Regions from separate parts of the Micromonospora sp. NPDC049836 genome, predicted to be linked through region 4. Evidence: riboswitches for the same ligand, from Rfam matches in the RefSeq annotation. Region 4 holds a riboswitch; each other region holds the start of a gene.
The links. A riboswitch is a leader RNA that binds a small molecule or an ion and turns the genes downstream of it on or off. The one in region 4 is predicted to bind cobalamin.
Positions count from the first base shown of each region.

Region 1: linked by a shared signal. The riboswitch ahead of ACIBPB_RS32830 ((2Fe-2S) ferredoxin domain-containing protein) and the one ahead of ACIBPB_RS02925 (ribonucleoside-diphosphate reductase subunit alpha) in region 4 are both predicted to bind cobalamin.
Region 2: linked by a shared signal. The riboswitch ahead of ACIBPB_RS32800 (magnesium chelatase subunit D family protein) and the one ahead of ACIBPB_RS02925 (ribonucleoside-diphosphate reductase subunit alpha) in region 4 are both predicted to bind cobalamin.
Region 3: linked by a shared signal. The riboswitch ahead of ACIBPB_RS32735 (ABC transporter substrate-binding protein) and the one ahead of ACIBPB_RS02925 (ribonucleoside-diphosphate reductase subunit alpha) in region 4 are both predicted to bind cobalamin.

Region 1 covers NZ_JBITLH010000025.1:22,782-27,840, reverse strand. Annotated here, with positions in the region: gene cobN (cobaltochelatase subunit CobN) at 1-2,116, opposite strand, end outside; gene ACIBPB_RS32830 ((2Fe-2S) ferredoxin domain-containing protein) at 2,113-2,631, opposite strand; cobalamin riboswitch at 2,847-3,028, opposite strand; gene ACIBPB_RS32825 (sulfite reductase subunit beta) at 3,074-3,952, shown strand; gene ACIBPB_RS32820 (precorrin-8X methylmutase) at 3,949-4,614, shown strand; gene ACIBPB_RS32815 (precorrin-2 C(20)-methyltransferase) at 4,611-5,059, shown strand, end outside.
Region 2 covers NZ_JBITLH010000025.1:17,281-22,339, forward strand. Annotated here, with positions in the region: gene cobO (cob(I)yrinic acid a,c-diamide adenosyltransferase) at 1-259, opposite strand, end outside; gene ACIBPB_RS32800 (magnesium chelatase subunit D family protein) at 259-2,241, opposite strand; cobalamin riboswitch at 2,288-2,432, opposite strand; gene cbiE (precorrin-6y C5,15-methyltransferase (decarboxylating) subunit CbiE) at 2,487-3,695, shown strand; gene ACIBPB_RS32810 (cobalt-precorrin-4/precorrin-4 C(11)-methyltransferase) at 3,692-4,447, shown strand; gene ACIBPB_RS32815 (precorrin-2 C(20)-methyltransferase) at 4,448-5,059, opposite strand, start outside.
Region 3 covers NZ_JBITLH010000025.1:3,972-9,030, forward strand. Annotated here, with positions in the region: one part of gene ACIBPB_RS32705 (IS3 family transposase) at 1-231, opposite strand, end outside; gene ACIBPB_RS32710 (hypothetical protein) at 304-537, shown strand; gene ACIBPB_RS32715 (hypothetical protein) at 917-1,450, shown strand; gene ACIBPB_RS32720 (FadR/GntR family transcriptional regulator) at 1,507-1,929, shown strand; gene ACIBPB_RS32725 (hypothetical protein) at 1,987-2,337, opposite strand; partial or broken gene ACIBPB_RS32730 (PKD domain-containing protein) at 2,433-2,648, shown strand; cobalamin riboswitch at 2,860-3,044, shown strand; gene ACIBPB_RS32735 (ABC transporter substrate-binding protein) at 3,086-4,069, shown strand; gene ACIBPB_RS32740 (iron chelate uptake ABC transporter family permease subunit) at 4,096-5,059, shown strand, end outside.
Region 4 covers NZ_JBITLH010000001.1:617,279-622,337, forward strand. Annotated here, with positions in the region: gene ACIBPB_RS02920 (ribonucleotide-diphosphate reductase subunit beta) at 1-859, opposite strand, end outside; gene ACIBPB_RS02925 (ribonucleoside-diphosphate reductase subunit alpha) at 856-3,234, opposite strand; cobalamin riboswitch at 3,360-3,567, opposite strand; gene ACIBPB_RS02930 (DUF2855 family protein) at 3,653-4,720, opposite strand; gene ACIBPB_RS02935 (glycoside hydrolase family 6 protein) at 4,856-5,059, opposite strand, start outside.

The DNA.
Region 1 (5,059 bases), on a different contig from region 4:
GCAGGCCGGGCAGTGCCCGGTTCTGTCCGCCCCAGACCTGTGTCGCGCGGAGCACGGCGAGCACCAGGTTGACGCGTGCCTGTCCGGTCGGTGCCTGGCCGAGCACGTGCAATCCGTCGCGGATCTGTACGTCCTTGATCTCGCACAGCCAGCCGTCGACGTGCAGCAGGAAGTCGTCGAACTCCTCGTCGCCGGGCCGTTCGTCCAGGCCGAGGTCGCGATGCATCTGTGCGGACTGCATCAGCGTCCAGATCTGCTGGCGGACCGCGGGCAGCTTCGCCGGGTCCATCGCGGCGATGTTGGCGTGCTCGTCGAGCAGTTGCTCCAGCTTGGCGATGTCGCCGTAGCTTTCGGCGCGTGCCATCGGCGGCACCAGGTGGTCGACGATGGTGGCGTGCGCGCGGCGCTTGGCTTGGGCACCCTCGCCAGGATCGTTGACCAGGAACGGATAGATCAACGGCATGCTGCCGATCGCCGCGTCCGTGGCGCAGGCGGCTGAGAGCGCGGCGTTCTTCCCCGGCAGCCACTCCATCGAGCCGTGTTTGCCGAGGTGCACCACCGCGTCGGCGCCGAAGCCGTGTTCGAGCCAGCGGTACGCGGCCAGGTAGTGGTGCGACGGAGGCATGGCCGGGTCGTGGTAGATCGCGACCGGGTTCTCGCCGAAGCCACGCGGGGGCTGGATGAGGATGACGACGTTACCGGCGCGCAGTGTGGCCAGCACGATGTCGCCGTCGTCGTCGACGAAAAGCGAGCCGGGAGCCTCGCCCCAGGTCTCGGCCATGGCGTCGCGTAGCGCGGCGGGCAATCCGGCAGTCCAGCGCCGGTAGTCGTCCCGGCTGATACGCACGTGCGACTCGCTGAGCTGAGCCTGCGTGAGCCACTCCTCGTCCTGCCCACCGGCGGCGATCAAAGCGTGGATGAGCGCGTTGCCGGCCGTCGTGTCGGCATCCTCTCCCTCGACCGGGAACAGCGGGTCGAGCCCGGGAATTGCGCCGGGTGCGCCGAGGTCGTAGCCGGCATCTCGCATCGCGCGCAGCAATCGGATCGCCGACACGGGCGTATCGAGGCCGACGGCGTTGCCGATGCGGCTGTGCTTGGTCGGGTAGGCCGACAGGACGAGGGCCACCTTGCGCTCGGCGGGCGGGACGTACCGCAGTCGGGCGTGGTTGACGGCGACGCCCGCGACGCGGGTGCATCGCTCAGGGTCGGTCACGTAGCGGGGCAGGCCGTCGGCGTCGACCTCCTTGAATGAGAACGGGACGGTGATCAGGCGACCGTCGAACTCGGGGATGGCGATCTGGGTCGCGGAGTCGAGCGGGGTGACGCCTTCGTCGGACGCCTCCCACTCGGCTCTGCTGGACGTGAGCGCCAGAGCCTGCAGCACGGGGATGTCGAGGGCGCGCAGCCGTTCGACGTCCCAGGACTCGTCGTCGCCGCCGGCGCTCGCGGCGGCGGGCCGGGCGCCGCCGGCGGCCAGGACCGTGACGACGATCGCATCCAGGGTGGCGAGTTCGGCGTACAACTCCTCGGGCGCCGCCCGCAGTGACGAGACGTAGATCGGTACGCCGGTGGCCACGCCGGTGGTGTCGATGGCATCGGCGAGTTCGTGGGCGAACGCGTTGTTGCCGCTCACCTCGTGGGCCCGGTAGTACAGGACTCCGACGCGGGGCCGGGCGTCCGGGGCCGGCTGCCGGCTGACTCCCCACTCGGGCAGCACCGCCGGCGGTTCGAAGCCTTCGCCGGTCAGCAGCACGGTGTCGGACAGGAAGGCGTGCAGTTGGCGCAGGTTCTCCGCGCCGCCCTCGGCGAGGTAGCGGTGCGCCTCGGCGCAGACACCGATCGGGACGGTCGACAGCCCCATCAACGCGGCGTTCAGCGTCCGTTCCCCACCGAGCACGACCAGGGGACGGCCGGTGCCGCGGATCAGCGCGGCGAGGTCGCGTACGTCCTCGGGCGAGCCGAGCACCCGCAGAACGACCAGGTCGGCCTCGCTGGTCAGGGTGTCGCGGCGCTCGCCGGTGAGCCGGGCAGGGTTGGCCCAGGACCAGTCCGCGTTGCTGGCCCGCGCCGAGAGCAGGTCGGTGTCCGAGGTGGACAGCAGGGCGATGCGTGTCATGTTTCTCCTTCGGTGACACGGGAGCCGAGGCGCAGGTCGCCGACCGGACGGCCGGCGCGTAGGTGCTCGCCGACGAGGCGTGCCGCGTCGCCGGGTCGCACCGGCCCGTACCAGGTGCCGGCGGGGTGCACGACGGCGACTGGTCCGTGGTTGCACGGGAACAGGCAGCCGGTCTGGGCCATGAGGACGTCGGCGTCGGTGAGCTGCTGCTCGACGAACGCGCCCACGATCGCGCGATAGGTCTCGTCCGCGCCGCGGGCACTGCAGCGCGGGCCGCGGCACAGCAGTAGATGATGGCGGTACGGCGGCGTGGTCTCCCAGGCCGGTGAGGTGAGTGGCGCCTCGTGCCCGGTGATCGCACGCTCGCCGAACCGGATGACCGGCGGGTCGATCTGCTGACGGTGCCAGTGGCCGGCCACGCGTCCCACCCACGAACGGGCGAAAGTCAGGTCGTCGGTGCTCACCGGTTCCAGGCGAACCTCCCGAACGCCCTCGGCGTGCAGCAGGTCGAGCACATGGGTCAGCGTGGGCTCGCCGGCTTGCAGGAAGGCCAGTCGGGCGCCGGCTGCCTCGGCCTGCCCGCGTAGCACCGGCGACGCGGCGTCCGTCAGTGCGGTCGCGACGTGAACGAGGACGCTCACGGGGTCAGGAGCCGGTGATCCGGTGCGATCGGGACACGGGGTCTTCTTTCGTCCGGGGCCTGTGCGCGAGGCCTGGATGGGCACGTGTCGCAGACGGATCTGCGGCCAGCAGGTCTTCGGACTCGGGATCAACCGGACGGGGCGCCTTCCCAGACCGTGGGTCCAGTGGCGTCGTGCCCCGCCCGTCACCCTCACCGCTGCGCGTCAGTCCCGGATTCGCACCGGGTTCCCTGGCTCATGGCTGAGTTTGACTGGCATCACGACGGTAGCACCGACAGCCGGTGTCGCCGGGGACGGGCTCTGGCACCATGTCGCCGTGACCGAGAGGACCCGCCGCGACCTGTGTCCCGGCCTGCTGCGCCCATGGATCGCCGACGACGGCGCGCTCGTGCGGGTGCGCGTCCCCGGCGGGATCGTGCCGACTGCGGCGCTGTGCGCACTCGTGGAGGTGGCCCGTGCGCACGGCGACGGCGCGGTCCACCTGACCAGCCGCGCCAACCTGCAGGTGCGCGGTCTCGAGCACGACGGTGGGCGGCTGCCCGAGACCGTCGTCGCCGACGTCATCGCGACCGGGCTCGTACCGTCCACGTCGCACGAGCTGGTCCGCAACATCCTCGCCTCACCGCTGACCGGACGCAGTGGCGGCCGGGCCGATCTACACCCGGTCGTCGCCGGACTCGACGCACGGCTGCGCGCCGAGCCCCGGCTCACCGCGCTGACCGGACGGTTCCTGTTCGTGCTTGACGACGGCCGCGGTGATCTGGTCAGCCGTGACTTGGACCTGGGGTTGGTGGCGCTCGACTCGGACACCGCGCAGCTACGTGCCGGAACCTCGGCGTGGGGGCCCGTCATCCGGCTGGACGAGGCCGCCGCGGCGCTGACCGGGCTCGCCGTACGCTTCGCCGGGCTCGCGGGTGACCGGCCGGACTCACCCTGGCACGTCGACGAGCTGCCCGGCGCCGGCGCCGCGCTGCTGGGCACCGTACTCGACCGTGCCGAGCGGACCCGGGTGAGCACACCTCCACCCGCGCTGGGCAGGATCGTTCAGGATGACGGCCGCGTCACCGCGCACCTCGCGGCTCCCGGCGGCCGAGTGGACGCTCCCCTGCTGGAGGAGATCCGCGCGCTCGGCGCCGGCGAGATCGTCCTCACCCCGTACCGCACCCTGCTCGTCCCCGATCTGGAGAACGCATGAGCCTCACCACACCGGCACGCCGCTACGACTACGTCACCGACGGCGCGGCGATCTACGACGCCTCGTTCGCCACCATCCGTGCCGAGGCCGATCTCTCAGGTGTGCCGGCCGACGCCGAGAAGGTCGCGGTGCGGATGATCCACGCATGCGGCCAGACCGACCTCACCCGCAACCTGGTGATCCACCCCGGCCTGGTGGCCGCCGCCCGCGGGGCGCTGGAGGCGGGGGCGCCGATCCTGACCGACGCGCACATGGTCGCCGCCGGCATCACCCACGCCCGCCTGCCCCGTGACAACGAGGTCCGCTGCTTTCTGCACGAACCCGAGGTCCCGGCGCTTGCCCACCGGTGGGCAACGACCCGGTCGGCGGCGGCGGTGTCGCTGTGGACCGACCACCTCGCCGGCGCGGTCGTCGCCTTCGGCAACGCCCCCACGGCCCTGTTCCACCTGCTGGAGATGCTGCGCGACGGCGCGCCACGACCAGCTGCGATCATCGGTACGCCGGTCGGATTCATCGGCGCCGCCGAGTCCAAGCAGGCGCTCATCGACCTCGCCACCGACGCCCCCGGCCTCGACGTGCCCTATCTCGTGGTGACCGGGCGCCGGGGCGGCTCGGCGATGGCTGCCTCCGCGCTCAACGCCCTCGCCCGGGAGGCGGAGTGACCGGGCGGCTGTCCGGCGTCGGGGTCGGCCCGGGTGATCCCGAACTGATCACGCTCAAAGCCGCCCGGCTGATCGGCGCGGCCCAGGTCATCGCCTACCACCAGGGTGTCGGCAAACAGTCCAACGCGCGCCGCATCGCTGCCGGGCTGTTCCCGGACGACGTGATCGAGGAGGCGCTGGTCTATCCGGTGACGACCCAGAGCACCGAGCACCCGGGCGGGTACGCCGGGGCGATGGCCGACTTCTACGCCGAAGCCGCCGAGCGGCTGCGGGCCCACCTTCGTGCGGGCCGCGACGTGGTCGTGCTGGCCGAAGGCGACCCGATGCTCTACGGCTCGTTCATGTACCTGCACGACCGGCTCGCCGGCGAGTTCGACACGCAGGTCGTCGCCGGTGTGCCCGCCTTCGCCGCCGCCACCGCCACCACCGCCCTGCCGCTGGTCCG
Region 2 (5,059 bases), on a different contig from region 4:
GCCCGCCTTCGCCGGTCTGCTCGTGCAGCAGCCCGAGCCTCTCCAGGACGGTCTGTTCCCCGATGCGCCACTTGGCCGACTTCACGAACTGGAACACCCCGATGTCCCAGCCCTGGTTCCAGGCGCGCATCGCCATGCCGAAGGCGGCGGTCGACTTGCCCTTGCCGTTTCCGGTGTGGACCATCAGCAGCGGCCGGTTGCGCCGCTGGCGGGTGGTGCTGCCGTCGTCCGGGACGGTGAGCGGCTTACCCTGCGGCATCAGGCCACCCCCGCCCGCGGAGCGGTCGCCGTGCGAACGACCCCGGTGAGCCCGTCGGCGGTCACTTCACCGAGCGGCACGTGCTCGGCCCTCAGATGAGTGGCAAGCCGGGCGGCGAGGCCGAGCCGGAATCGTCCGGTCTCGCAGTCCACGACGACGACCTGGACACCGCTGGTGGCGAGCGCGGCGGCGGCGCGGTGGGCACGACCCAGCGGGTCCGGGCCGGAGGTGGCGCGGCCGTCGGTCACCACGACGAGCAGGGGCCGGCGGGACGGGTCGCGCAGCGCCTCCCGGCGCAGCACCTCGCCACTGCGTTCCAGGCCCTCCGCGAGCGGGGTCCGGCCACCGGCCGGTAGGTCGGCCAGGCGGCGGGAGGCGACGTCGACCGAGCCGGTCGGTGGCAGGACGACCTCGGCGGTGTGCCGGCGGAACGTCACCAGTGCGACCTTGTCCCGGCGGCGGTAGGCGTCCAGCAGCAGCGACAGCACAGCGGTCTTGACCTGCTCCATGCGGCGGCGGGCCGCCATCGAACCGGATGCGTCCACGCACAGCAGCACGAGGTTCGACTCGCGCCCGACGGTCTCGGCCCGGCGCAGGTCGCCGGGCACGAGCGCGAGGCCGCGACCGCCGGTCAAGCCACCCCGGGAATGCTGATGCGGCGCCGCCGCGGTGATGGTGCCCGGCAGGTGCAGCCGGCCGTCGCCGGACGTGCGCCGCCGCTGCCCGGCGACACGGCCCTGCGGTGTTCGTGCCCGGGACCGCCGGCCGGCCTGACCGTCGCCGGTTCCTTTCACGATCAGCAAGCGGGCACGTGCGGGCTCGCCCGCGGATGCCATCGATGTGGCGGCCTGCCGTTCGGGCTCCGGTACGGGCGGGCTCTCGCCGGGAGAGCCGGGCACGTCCCCGGCCGATCTGTCGTGCCCGGTGTCGTCGGGCAGACCGCCGCCGGGACGGTCGGGTCCGGGGTCGGGGTCGTTGTGGCCGAGTAGGTCGTCCAGGCGGTCCTGGTCCAGGCCGGGCTCGTCGAAGGGGTTGCGGCGGCGGCGGTGCGGCAGCGCGAGACGGGCGGCGATGCGGATGTCCTCGAGTGTCACTCGCGTACGTCCCCGCCAGGCCGCGTGCGCCGCGGCGGCGCGAGCGGTGACGAGGTCCGCACGCAGGCCGTCCACGTCGAACGCGGCGCACAGCTCGGCGATCCTGGTCAGCGTCTCGTCGTCGAGCACGACACCGGCCAGCGAGCGCCGGGCGGCGGCCAGCCGGGTGCGCAGGGCTTCCTGCTCGCCGGCCCAGCGTGTGGCGAAGCCCTCCGGGTCGGCGTCGAATGCGAGCCGGCGGCGGACCGCCTGCACCCGCAGGACGGGGTCACGCGGGGCGGCGACCTCGACCGTCAGGCCGAACCGGTCGAGCAGCTGCGGGCGCAGTTCGCCCTCCTCCGGGTTCATCGTGCCGATCAACACGAACCGGGAGGCATGCTCGACCGAGACACCGTCGCGTTCGACGCTGACCCGGCCGGTCGCCGCGGCGTCGAGCAGCAGGTCGACCAGGTGGTCCGGCAGCAGGTTGACCTCGTCGACGTACAGCAGGCCACGATGGGCCCGGGCCAGCAGGCCAGGCTCGAACGCGACGACGCCGTCTCGCAGCGCGGCATCGAGCTTCAGCGATCCGGTCACCCGGTCGTCGCCGGCTCCGACGGGTAGTTCGACGAGGCGTACCGGCCGTTCGACGACGGGCGTGGACACGTCGAACGGCCCGTCGGGGCAGACCGCCGAGGGATCGTCCGGGTCGATGGAGAACCGGTCGCCCGCATAGACCCGTACCGCCGGGAGCACCTCGGCGAGGCCGCGCACGGTAGTGGTCTTGGCAGTGCCCTTCTCCCCGCGGATCAGGACACCGCCGATGAGCGGATCGATCGCGACCAGGGTGAGGGCGAGAGTCATGTCGTCGGCGCCGACGACGGCACAAAAGGGGTACTGCGCTGGCATGTAGGGCTCCCGCTCGATCTGCCATGGCGGTCCAAGACGCGGCATGCGCCGTGGATCGGATCGAGGCCGGTCTTCGGACTTCCCAGGTCAATGCCTGGATCACCGCAGCGGGCCCTGTGCCGGATTCTCACCGGCTTCCCAGATTCTCCCCGTGACCACGGTCGTGGGGCACCTCGAACCTGTGCATCACCATAGACGCCCCGGTGGCCGGGGCAAGGGCCGGTGGGCGGCTAGGGTGCATCTCCATGGAGGAGCGGGTGACCGTGGTGGGGATCGGGGCTGACGGGTGGGTGGGTCTGCCGGAGCCGTCCCGGGCGCTGGTGCGGGCGGCCGCGACGCTGCTCGGCGGGCGGCGGCACCTCGAGGCGGTGCCGCCCGTCGACGGCCAGCAGCGCGTGGCGTGGCCGTCGCCGCTGCGGGACAATTTGCCAGGTGTGCTCGCCTCCGCGCGAGGGCCGGTTGTCGTGCTGGCCTCCGGCGACCCGCTCGTGTCGGGTATCGGCACGACGCTGCTGGACGTCCTGGGCCCGGAGCGCGTGACGATCGTGCCCGGGGTCTCCTCGGTAGCCCTCGCCCGAGCACGTCTCGGATGGCCGGCTGAGTCCGTCACCACGGTCAGCCTGGTCGGCCGGGACCTACGGCTGATCGTGCCTGCGCTCTCGGCCGGGCGCCGGCTGCTCGTGCTGTCCAGCGACGAGACGACACCCGCGGCCGTGGCCGCGGTGCTGACCGGGCTCGGTTGGGGGCAGTCCAGGCTGGTCGTGCTCGGTGACCTCGGTGCCGCCGGTGAGTCGTGTACCGCGACCACCGCGGCCGGGTGGGACCTGAACGACGTGCCGCGGTTGAGCGTTCTCGCCGTCGAAGTTCGCGGTGCCGGTCCGGGCTGGGCCTCGGGCGGCGTGTTGCCCGACGACGCGTTCGAGCACGCCGGGCAGATCACCAAACGTGACTTGCGGGCCAGTGCCCTGGCCCGGCTCGCGCCCGCGCCCGGTCAGCTGCTGTGGGACGTCGGCGCCGGCAGCGGCTCGATCGGTGTGGAGTGGATGCGGGCCTGGCCGACGGCACGGACGATCGCGGTGGAGCCCCGCTCCGACCGGGCCGCGCTGGTGCACCGCAACGCCGCTGCCCTCGGCGTGCCGGGTCTGCGTCTGGTCGAGGGTTCGGCGCCCGGGGCCCTGTCCGGCCTGGACCGTCCCGACGCGGTGTTCGTCGGCGGCGGGGCCACCGTCCCCGGCGTGCTGGACACCTGCTGGGATGCGCTCGGCGCAGGTGGACGGCTCGTCGTGCACGGTGTCACCGCCGAGACCGAGGCGGTGCTGCTGGAGCAGCACAGCCGGCGCGGCGGTGAACTCGTCCGCCTGCACGTCGAACGCGCCGAACCGCTCGGCGGCTTCACCGGCTGGACGCCCGCGCGGGCAGTCAGCCAGTGGTCCATCGTCAAGGGAGATTCATGACCGTCCATTTCGTCGGGGCCGGGCCCGGCGCCGCCGACCTGCTCACCCTCCGCGCGGTACGCCTGCTCGAGTCCGCCGACGTGTGCCTGTACCCGGGCACGTACCTCGACGCCGAGGTGCTGGAGCACTGCCGTGACGACGCCCGGCTGATCGACACCCAGCACCTCGACCTGGACCAGATCACCACGCACCTGGTCCAGGCACACGCCGACGGGTCCGAGGTCGTACGGCTGTGCTCCGGTGACCCGTCGCTGTACTCGGCGGTGCACGAGCAGGCACGCCGGCTCGACGCCGCCCGGGTCCCGTGGGACGTCACGCCCGGCGTGCCGGCCTATGCGGCTGCTGCCGCCGCCGTCGGCGCCGAGCTGACCGTCCCGGAGCTGGCCCAGTCGGTCGTGCTCACCCGCGCGCAGGCCCGGTCCACGGTCATGCCGTCGGGAGAGAAGCTCGCCGCGTTCGCCGCGACCGGCGCGACGCTCGCCCTGCACCTGGCGGTCACGCGTACCCGCGAGCTGGCCGCCGAACTGGCCGGCTACTACGGCCACGACTGCCCCATAGTCGTGGTGCACCGGGTGTCGCAGCCGCAGGAGCTCATCCTGCGCGGCACGCTGGCCGACATCGGCGGCCGGGTCGAGCAGGCCGGTCTGCGACAGGCAGCGGTCATCCTGGTCGGCCCGGCGCTGGCCGGGGACGTCCGTGGCGGCGAGTCGTTCCTCTACTCGGCCGGTCGCGAGCGCCGCGTGCGCGGCTGATCAGGGCACGAAGCGCGGGCTCCAGACACGTCCGGCCGCGGTGACTCGCGTCGCCGAGGCGCCGATGATCAACAGGCATTTCATGTCGATGCTGCCAGGGTCCAGTTCGCCGAGCGAGGTGACGGTGAGGCTCTCCCCGGCCCGGCCGATGTCGCGGCCCACGACCACGACCGTCCGGGGGGACTTGTGCTCCAGCAGCACGGCCCGGGCCTGCGCGACCTGTTCGGTGCGTGAGCGTGAGCGCGGGTTGTAGAGGGCCAGCACCAAATCCGCCTCGGCGACAGCGCGCAGCCGCTTGACCACGACCTCCCACGGCTTGAGCCGGTCCGACAGGCTCATCACCGCGAAATCGGCCCCGATCGGCGCGCCCGCGCGCGCCGCGACCGCCTGGACGGCGGAGATCCCGGGTACGACACGGATGGCGACGCCGGCGTAGCGGGGGTCCTCCGCGGCCTCGAACACCGCCGACGCCATGCCGAAGACGCCCGCGTCACCGCCGGAGACGACCGCGACGCGCTCACCGGCGAGCGCCAGTTCGAGCGCCTGCCGGGCCCGCTCGAGCTCGACCGTGTTGCCGGAGGCGTGGCGGACGAGTCCGGGGCGCTGCGCGAC
Region 3 (5,059 bases), on a different contig from region 4:
CCGCAGCCGCTTCAACTCCGCCGACTCCTCCGACGTCACCCCCGGCCGCCGGCCGTCATCGACCTGCGCCTGACGGACCCACTTACGCAACGTCTCGGCCGTGCCGATCCCCAACCGGGCCGCCACCGCCGTGATCGCCGCCCAGTCCGACTCGTAGTTCGGCCGCACCTCCGCGACCATCCGCACCGCACGCTCACGCAACTCCTGCGGATACGGCTTCGTTCCTGCCATCTCTCGATCCTTCCCAAGCGGGGAAGTCTCTACAAGATCCGGGGCGGTTCAATCCCGCCGATCCTGCCCGGCATGCACTTCCACGACCTACGCCACACCCATAAGACCTGGCTCATCGAAGACGGCATCCCCGAGATCGCCCAGGCCCGACGGCTCGGCCACCGCCTCGCCGGCGTCAGAGGCATCTACAGCCACGTCACCGAACCCATGATCACCAATCTTGTTGGCGCGCTGCAGCGACGCTGGGAGACAACCCAACCCGACCGCCCCAACAGCACGCTGCGGCATCTGCGACCGGTCGCTTGATCAGGCTGCTGAGGTGCGCATAGGTGTCCAGCCGATAGGGGCCACACCATCTCGCCCCAGCACTGGACATGAGCGAGCACTGGTTGAGCGGGGAATGGTGCCGCGCATTCGCGGGCACTAGCACCGCTGCGGAGAGCACCTGAGACTTCGCCTCAAGCCTGGTTCGCGCAGCTCAGCGCCGACGGCTGGATCCTCCTCGAGCCGTACGTGTTCGACAAGCGGCGCCACAAGCCCGGCGATGTGGCCGCCACCGGCGGCACGTTCCGACCGACCCGCACCAGCTGACCGGCCACACCCACGGTCACCTACCCGACAACGGGCAGGGCGGCAGCCGCATCCCAACCATCATCGACACGACACGTCACGTGGGGAGACAGTCTTGACCAACCCGTACCAGGCGCAGCAGCCGCACGACGTCTACGGCCAGCCGCCCGTCCAGCACCAGCCGGCCGAGTGGCCGCCGACCGCCGCTGGGATGACGCCGTCGGCACCGCCGGCCGCGCCCAGCCGCAAGCCGCTGATCGTCGCCGCCGCCGCGGCCCTCGCTGTGCTCTTGCTCGCCGTCGGCGGCTACGGCCTGTACGACCGGTTCATCCGCGAGGACACCGGCGTCGCCGCCTGCAAGGCCATGCGCGAGGGGAAGAAGGCCGACGGCAGCGCTAAGGGAAGCGGCGATGACAAGCTCACCGAAGCCGAATACCGACAGGCCCGCAGGGTGTTCGAGGACTCCCGCCACGACGACATCCGCGAGCACGGCACCGCGCTGATGGACCTCGCCTGGCAGATGTCGCAGATCCCGAATGGGCAGGAGATGGGCGCGCTGGCGTTCATGGGCCCAATGACGACGCACATGTCGGGCCTGCAGACCGCGTGCGCGAACCAGGGCGTCATCGTCACCCTGAACACCGAGTAACCGCACAAGAGCGAAGTTCTCATCCAGGCGGGTAAGGGCTTCGCTCCATCACCGAGCTGCGCACCGCCATCGAGCCGCACGCCGCCCTGCTGGCCGCCGACCGGGCCGGTCACGACGAGGCCAGCGACCTCGTCGGCCTGGCGGCGAAGATGTGGGCCGCCGGCAAGGCCGGCGACGAGGAGCGCTTCCTGCGCCTGGACATCGAGTTCCACCGCCGGGTGCTGCTCGCCGCCGGCAACGAGATGTTCGTCCGGCTGCAGGACCTGGTCGTCGAGGTGCTGACCGGCCGGCACAAGCACCACCTCATGCCGCACCATCCGCACGAGGAGGCACTGCGCCTGCATGCCGAGGTGGCCCAGGCGATCCAGCGGCACGAGGGCGAGCGCGCCCGGCTGGCCATGGTGCAGCTCATGGAGCAGGCGTTCGAGGAGATGCGCTCCCTCTGGGAGCAGACCGCCGAGCCCGTGCGATTGATCTGATCCGTCGCTCGCCCACCCCGCTGGCCTGGTGGAGCGCGGACGTGCTGCGGCGGGCCGTCAGCGGCGTCCCACCCCGGGGCAACGGCGTGGAACCCGGTCCGCCGTCAATAGACGGCCGTGCATTGTATTCGCGGCGAACGCATTCCTGGTCAGCGCCGGTCCCGACCGCCGCGGCAACGAGGGCAGCCCGGTCGGCTTGAACGGCTCCGCCCGCGACGACGGCGGCGCCCCGAGCACCCGGTGGTCATACACCGTCGGTTCCGACGTGGACGCGGGCGCTACCTGCACCTTCGAGGACGCCGGCGCGCCGGTCACGACGATCAGCTGCACCGACGACGGCACCTTCACCGTCACGCTTACCGCCGACGACGGCGTCAACGGAGCGGTCAGCGACAGCGCGACGGTCACGCTGAGCAACGTCGCTCCGCCGCTGCGGGAGACCCCCGCGCCGAGCCCGCTGCGCGCGGCCGCCGCGGCCGTCGCGCCCACCCAATGGCCAGTACATCGGGGCCCGTACGGGGTTCGAGCTGAAGGTCCCGTTCAACGATCCCGGCACCAACGACACCCACACCTGCACCGTCGTCTGGGACGACGGCCGTACAGACTCACTGACTGCCACCAACAACGTCTGCCAAGCCACGCACACCTTCACCGACGCCGGCATGTACACCATCGGCGTCATCGTCCGCGATGACGATGCCGCCACCGACACGTCCGGCAGCATGACCGTGGTCTACGACCCCGACGCCGGAAGCGCGAACATTGACGGCTCCACCGCCACCCCGGCCGGCGCGTGGGCATCGCCGCCCAGCCACCGCGCACGAGAAAGGAGCCGGATGGGTTGCGGGCCGACAGCCACGCCGAGGCCGGTCCGGCGCGTCGGATTTCCCACAGCGGGCGCCCGGACGGATCCGCGGCGAGCGCGGGCCGTTATGGTGGGGACGCCGTGGTGTTCGGGAAGCCGGTGTGATGCCGGCGCGGCCCTCGCCACTGTGATCGGGAGACCGCCGGCCCTCGTCGTTTCGCGAGGTCACTGGGCAGAGATGCCTGGGAAGGCCGGCCGGCGGTTGCTTGTCCCGTCAGCCAGGAGACCGGCCACGGCACGTTCGTCCCCGTCCACGAGGTGTTGGAAGGCGGTCCCGCTGTGCGGTTCCCCATGCCCTGGCGCGTTGCCGCGCCGTTGTTGCTGTCCACTGTGCTGCTCACCGGCTGCGGCGCCGATGCCAAGCCTGCTGCCGCACCACCGGCGGTGTCCGCTGGACCGGTCGCGGTGACCAACTGCGGCACCCCGGTGACCATCACGGCGCCACCGATGCGGGTCGTCACAATGAACCAGGCCGCCACGGAGATCATGCTGGCCCTGGGCCTGCAAGATCGGATGATCGGCACGGCCTACCTCGACGACGCGATCCTGCCCGCCTACGCGGACGCCTACGCGAAGATCCCGGTGCTGGCCAAGGAGTACCCGACCAAGGAGAAGCTGCTCGAGGCCGAACCCGATTTCGTGTACGCGTCGTACAACAGCGCGTTCGGTGACGAGGGGGTCGGTGACCGCGCCGACTGGCAGAAACTCGGCGTCGGCAGCTACGTCTCCCCTGCCGGGTGCCCGGCGCAGACCCGGCCGGCGAAGCTCGCCATCGGCGACGTGTTCACCGAGATCCGCGAGCTCGCGGCGATCTTCGGGGTGAGCGACCGCGGCGAGAAGCTGATCGCCGACCACGAGGGCCGCATCGCCACGGCCGCAGGCACCGCCCGCAACGTCAAGGTCTTGTGGTGGGACGGCGGCAGTGACGCCCCGAGCGTCGGCGCCTGCTGCGGCGCCCCCAACATGATCATGTCGGCGGCCGGGGTCACCAACGCCTTCGCCGACCTCACCGGCAGCTGGGGCGACACAAGCTGGGAGACCGTCACCGACCGCAACCCCGAGGTCATCGTGCTCGTCGACGCGAGCTGGGATCCCGCCGCGCAAAAGAAGACCTTCCTCGCCGGGCACCGCACCCTCAAGGACCTGCCCGCGGTCAAACAGCAGTGGTACGTGGTGATCCCGTTTTCGTCAACCACGGCCGGTGTCCGCAACGTCCTCGGCGTCGAAGCCCTCGCCCAGGGCATCGCCGCGCTGCCGTCCGGGGCCCCGAGCTGACCGCCGTCACCACCCGGCCCGCCCCGGTGCGCACCCACCGCCCGGTGCGGGCGGTCGGCCTGGCCGCGCTCGTGCTGGCTCTGGTCGCCGGTCTGGTGCTGTCGGTGGCCGTCGCGGTCACCATCGGCCCGGCCGACCTGACTGTCGGGACGGTGTGGACGGTCGTCGCCGGCCACCTGGGACTCGCGAACTCGGACGTGCCGCTGCTGCGCGACCACATCGTCTGGGACCTACGTTTGCCCCGGGTTCTCGGCGCCGCCACGGTGGGGGCGGGCCTGGCCGCGGCCGGTGCGGTCATGCAGACCGTCACCCGCAATCCCCTGGCGGACCCGTACCTGCTCGGGGTCTCCTCAGGGGCGTCGCTGGGCGCGGTCCTGGTGGTCGTGGCCGGCATCGGTAGTGGTGTAGCCGCGCTGACCGGCGGCGCCTTCTTCGGCGCCCTTGTCGCGTTCCTGCTGGTCGTGGGCCTGGCCGGGAGGTTCGAGGCATTGTCGCCGACGCGCGTGGTGCTGACCGGGGTCGCGGTGGGACAACTGTGCGCGGCACTGACCTCTTTCGTGATCATCTGGGTGGCCGACCCGCACGCCACGCAGAGCATCACGTTCTGGCTGTCCGGGTCGATGGCCCGCGCCGACTGGACGGCCCTGGGCTGGGCGGTACCGGTGCTGCTCGTGGTGCTGGCAGTGGTCGGCTGGCACGCCCGTACCCTCAACGCCTTCGCCTTCGGTGAGGAGGCCGCCGCGAGCCTCGGCGTCGAGGTGAACCGGCTGCGGTGGCTGCTGCTGGTCGGCACCGCCCTGCTGACCGCCGTGCTGGTCGCGGTCAGCGGCGCGATCGGGTTCGTCGGGCTGATCCTCCCGCACGCCGCCCGCCTGATCACCGGACCGGACCACCGGCGGCTGCTACCGGTCGCCGTGCTCGCCGGCGCCATCTTCCTGATCTGGGTCGACACCGCCGCCCGCACCGTCTTCGAACCGCGTGAGCTGCCGG
Region 4 (5,059 bases):
CCAGGTACTGGCGCATGTCCGCCAGGGAGAGCCCGGAGACGCCCTGTTCGAGGAGGTCCGCGGCGAACTGGGCCTCGCACTCGACCGCCTCGGCCAGCATGTCGCGTACCTGGCGGGCCATCTCGTCGTCGAACAGGTCCGGTTCCTCGGCGCGGACGGTGTCCACCACGTCGAACGCGAACGTCATGTGCATCGACTCGTCGCGGAACACCCAGTTGGTGCCGGAGGCGAGGCCGTTGAGCAGCCCTCGGGAGCGCAGGTAGTAGACGTAGGCGAAGGCACCGTAGAAGAAGAGGCCCTCGATGCAGGCGGCGAAGCAGATCAGGTTGAGCAGGAACGCTCGCCGGTCCTCGCGGGTCTTCAGCTCGCGCAGCTCGAAGATCGAGTCGATCCAGCGGAAGCAGAACTCGGCCTTGCGGCGGATGGACGGGATGTTCTCGATGGCGGCGAACGCCGCGTACCGCTCCTTCTCGTCGGGAACGTAGGTGTCCAGCAGGTTGAGGTAGAACTGGACGTGCACGGCCTCCTCGAAGAGCTGCCGGGACAGGTAGAGCCGGCCCTCCGGGGAGTTGACGTGCTGGTAGAGGTTGAGGACGAGGTTGTTGGCCACGATGGTGTCGCCGGTGGCGAAGAATGCGACCAGCCGGGACACCAGGTGCTGCTCCGCCGGGGACAGCCGGGCCAGGTCGGCGAGGTCGGCGTGCAGGTCCACCTCCTCGACGGTCCAGGTGTTCCGGATCGCGTCCTTGAACCGGTCGAAGAAGTGCGGGTAGCGCATCGGGCGCAGGGTCAGGTTCATGCCGGGGTCGAGCAGCAGCTGCCCCGTCGCGGCGGTACGGGTTTCGGGAACGGTGGTCACTGGCACGCCTCGCAGCTCTCGGGGTTCTCCAGGGAGCAGGCCACCGCCTCCTCGTCGCGTACGGCGACGACGGGCTGGATGGCGACGGTGGCCTGCTGGATGCGCGTCGCCGGTCGGGAGCGCAGGTAGTAGGTGGTCTTCAGCCCGGACTGCCAGGCATAGCGGTACATCGAGGAGAGCTTGCCGATGGTCGGCGCGCTCATGAACAGGTTCAGCGACTGCGACTGGTCGACGTACGGGGCCCGCGCGGCGGCCAGGTCGATCAGTGCCCGCTGCGGAAGCTCCCACGCGGTGCGGAACAGTTCCCGCACGTCCGGCGGCAACTCGTCGATCGCCTGCACCGACCCCTCGGCGCGCTTGATCCGTTCCCGGATCTCCGGCGTCCACCGTCCCCGCGCCTTCAACTCGCGGACCAGGTACGTGTTGACCTGGAGGAACTCGCCCGACATGGTCTCCCGCTTGAACAGGTTGGACACCTGCGGCTCGATGCACTCGTAGCAGCCGGCGATCGAGGCGATCGTGGCGGTCGGGGCGATCGCGACCAGCAGCGAGTTGCGCAGGCCGTGCGCGGCGACCGTCGCCCGCAGCGCCGCCCACCGGTCCTGCTGGCTGGGCTCGGCACCCCACAGGTCCGGGTGCAGCTCGCCCCGGGCGGCGCGGGTCTCGGCGTACGCCGGGTGCGGGCCGAAGCGTTCCGCCAGGCCGGCGGAGGTCTCCAGGGCGGTCAGGAAGATCTCCTCCTGGATCCGGGTCGACAGCTCCTTCGCCTCGGCCGAGTCGAACGGCAGCCGCAGCGTGAAGAACACGTCCTGCAGCCCCATCAGGCCGAGCCCGACCGGCCGCCAGCGCGGGTTCGACGCGGCGGCCTGCGCCGCCGGGTAGTAGTTGATGTCGATCACGCGGTCGAGGAACACCACCGCGGTGCGGACCGTGCCGCGCAGCCTCGCCCAGTCGACGCCGTCGGCGGTGACGTGCGCGCCGAGGTTGACCGAGCCGAGGTTGCAGACCGCCGTCTCGGTGTCGTTGTTCACCTCGAGGATCTCGGTGCACAGGTTGGACAGGTGGATGGTGTTGCCCGGCATCCCGGTCTGGTTGGAGAGCCGGTTGGACGCGTCCTTGAAGGTCATCCAGCCGTTGCCGGTCTGCGCCAGGGTCCGCATCATCCGCCCGTACAGGTCCCGGGCCTTGACCGTGCGGACCGCCTTCTTCTCGGCGATCCGGTAGGCCGCGTCGAACTCCTCGCCGTACAGGTCGGGCAGCTCCGGCGCGTCGGACGGGTCGATCAGCGACCAGTCGCCGTCGGCCTCGACCCGGCGCATGAACTCGTCCGGGATCCAGTTGGCCAGGTTCAGGTTGTGGGTACGCCGGGACTCCTCGCCGGTGTTGTCCCGCAGCTCCAGGAACTCCTCGATGTCCGGGTGCCACGGCTCCAGGTAGACGCAGGCCGCGCCCTTGCGCCGGCCGCCCTGGTTGACCGCCGCGACACCGGCGTCGAGGGTCTTCAGGAACGGCACGATGCCGTTGGACCGACCGTTGGTGCCCCTGATCAGCGCGCCCCGGCCGCGCACCCGCGACCAGGCGATCCCGATGCCACCGGAGAACTTCGACAGCTTCGCCACCTGGTGGTACCGCTCGTAGATCGAGTCCAACTCGTCCCGCGGGGAGTCGATCAGGAAACACGACGACAGCTGGGTGTGCCGGGTGCCGGAGTTGAACAGCGTCGGCGAACTCGGCAGGTACGCCAGCGACGACATCAGCTGGTAGAACCCGATCGCCTCGCCCGGCGTGCTGGACAAGCCGCAGGCCACCCGCAGCAGCCAGTACTGGGGCGTCTCCACCACCAGCCGCGACCGCGGGTGCCGCAGCAGGTACCGGTCGGCGACCGTGCGCAGTCCGAAGTACTCGAACCGCAGGTCCCCGCCGGGGTCCACGGCGTCGTCCAGCTTGCGGGCGTTGCGGGCCACGAACGCGGCCGTGTCGTCCCCGATCAGGCCCAACCCGTGGGCGTACCGGATCGACTGGCTGAAGCTGGCCACCCCCTGCCCACGGACCTCCTTGTCCACGTACGCGGCCAGCAACCGCGCCGCCAGCCTGGAATACTGCGGTTCCTCGCCGATCAGCTCCGCGGCCGTCTGGATCGACAACTTGTCCAGCTCGGCGGTCGTCGCGCCGTCGTAGAGGCCGCTGATCGTCTTCGTCGCGATCCGCAGCGGGTCCACCTCGTCCAGGTCCGCGACCCAGCGCTCCACCGCCCGGACGATCTTGTTGACGTCCACCGGCTCGGCGTCACCGTTGCGCTTGCGGACCTGCATCACCTGCCGGCGCTGCTCCGGCTGAGCCGGACCGGCGGGACGATCCTCCCGCACCACAGTCATGACCTCTCCCTCGCGCTGTCTCCGATGGCCTCGGACGCGCGGGAGGACGCCACGGCGCTGCCGGGCAGGGGTCAGCTCCGGTTGCCGGCGTCGGTCGTCCCACGCGACCTTCGACCGCCGCCCACGTACGCGGACGGCGCGCTGGCAGGTCTTCGGACTCGTGGGCGTCGTGCTCGTTCCTACTGGCCGTCGCTTCCCGGGCCTGCTCGGCCCAGTGCTTCATGACGGCGGTCGTTCCCACTCACCGCTGCGGGGCAGTCCCGGTCTCGCACCGGGTTCCCTGTTGCCTCGGCGATCCTGGTTGGATGCCGAACCAGCCACGACAGGCACTATATATGGGCACTCTCTTCGAGCAACACCCCATATGGTGTGTCGGCGTGTCGTGGCGAGCCCTGCGGTCGGCGCTGGTACCGAGCGCTCAGAACTGGACGACGTGGCCCACCCGCGGTGGCGTACGGCCGGCGAGGACGTCGCGCCACGAGTCCCGCAGCGCCGCCGGCCCATTGCCTGGCCGCACATCGAGCCATCCGCTCACCACCTGCGCGAACCGCTGCCAGGCGTCGGTGAACCGCTCGTCGAGGCCGTCGCGGTCCCAGTCCTGTCGGCGTTTGCGCATCTGCACCGGAGCGAAGAAGACCTCCTCGGCCGCGTCGGCGTTCGGAATCTGGTTGGTGAGCCCGACGGCGATGTCCCGGACCAGCCGGTCGCCGAGGTGACCACGGAGGGCGGCCCGGGTCGCCGGCGCACCGGACAGGTCAAGGTAGACGGTGGCGACGTCGTCCAGGCTGTCGACATCGTCGTAGGAGAGAACCTCGTCATAGCAGCCGAGCGATCGGGTGAAGCTGAGGTTGCCGGGCGAGGTGAGCCCGACGAGGCGCGGGGCGCGGCCGTGCAGTTCGTACGCCGCGGCGTACGCCGTCTTGCTCGACGCCGACGACAGCACCAGCGACCGCGCGCCGTAGAAGTCGTTGTCCGCGACCTGGTCGGCCAGCATGAACGAGGTGAAGAAGAGCGGGCGGAACAGGACCAGCAGGTCCTCCTGATCGGCCCGGTAGGCGGGATCGCCGACGGTCGACCGGTACGCGTTGTACGGGGAGGGCAGGTCGGCGCGGTGGGCGCTCGCGTCCCGGAACCCGTACCCGTCCACCCGGTCGGGGCGTACCACGAGGTGGCCGGCGGGCGGGAGGTAACCGTAGACCCGTTGACCGGGCTCTACCCCGGCCACCTTGGACGCGGTCACCTCGGCGAAGCCCCACAGCGGCGGGAGGCCCCACTGCCGGTCCAGCCCGTGCCGTTCGGGTGGGAAGAACTCCCAGTAGCGCATCGAGTCGCCGAGCACCGCGTACGTCACGTTGTTGGCGGTGAGGCCGACGCGGTCGACGCGTAGCAGCGCCTCCCCGTCGGAGATTCCGGGCGTCGCGGCGCCGACGAGCGTGGTGCGTGCGAGATCGTTCCGAGCGACGGCGAACGTCCACGAGTCAGCCATGGTGTGACGCTAGAGAGCCGCGGGAACGGGAACAAGTGCACTGGGAGTGCAAAATCCCACTCGACGCGCCGGACTAGACGGGGACGGCCCGGCGCGGAGAGCGTCCTCCGCGCCGGGCCGGGATATCGGGTGGCGTCAGCCGGCCGCGCAGGTGGCCGTCGCGCCCGACCCGGTGCCGGTGCCCTGGAAGCCGAAGTTGGTCGTCTGCCCGGCGCCGACCTGCCCGTTGTAGCTCACGTTGGTGAACCGGACGGTGCCGCTGGTGCCGCTGGCCTGGGCGTTCCAGACGCCGGTGATCGCGGCGCCGCCGGGCAGCGTCATGGTCACGGTCCAGCCGTT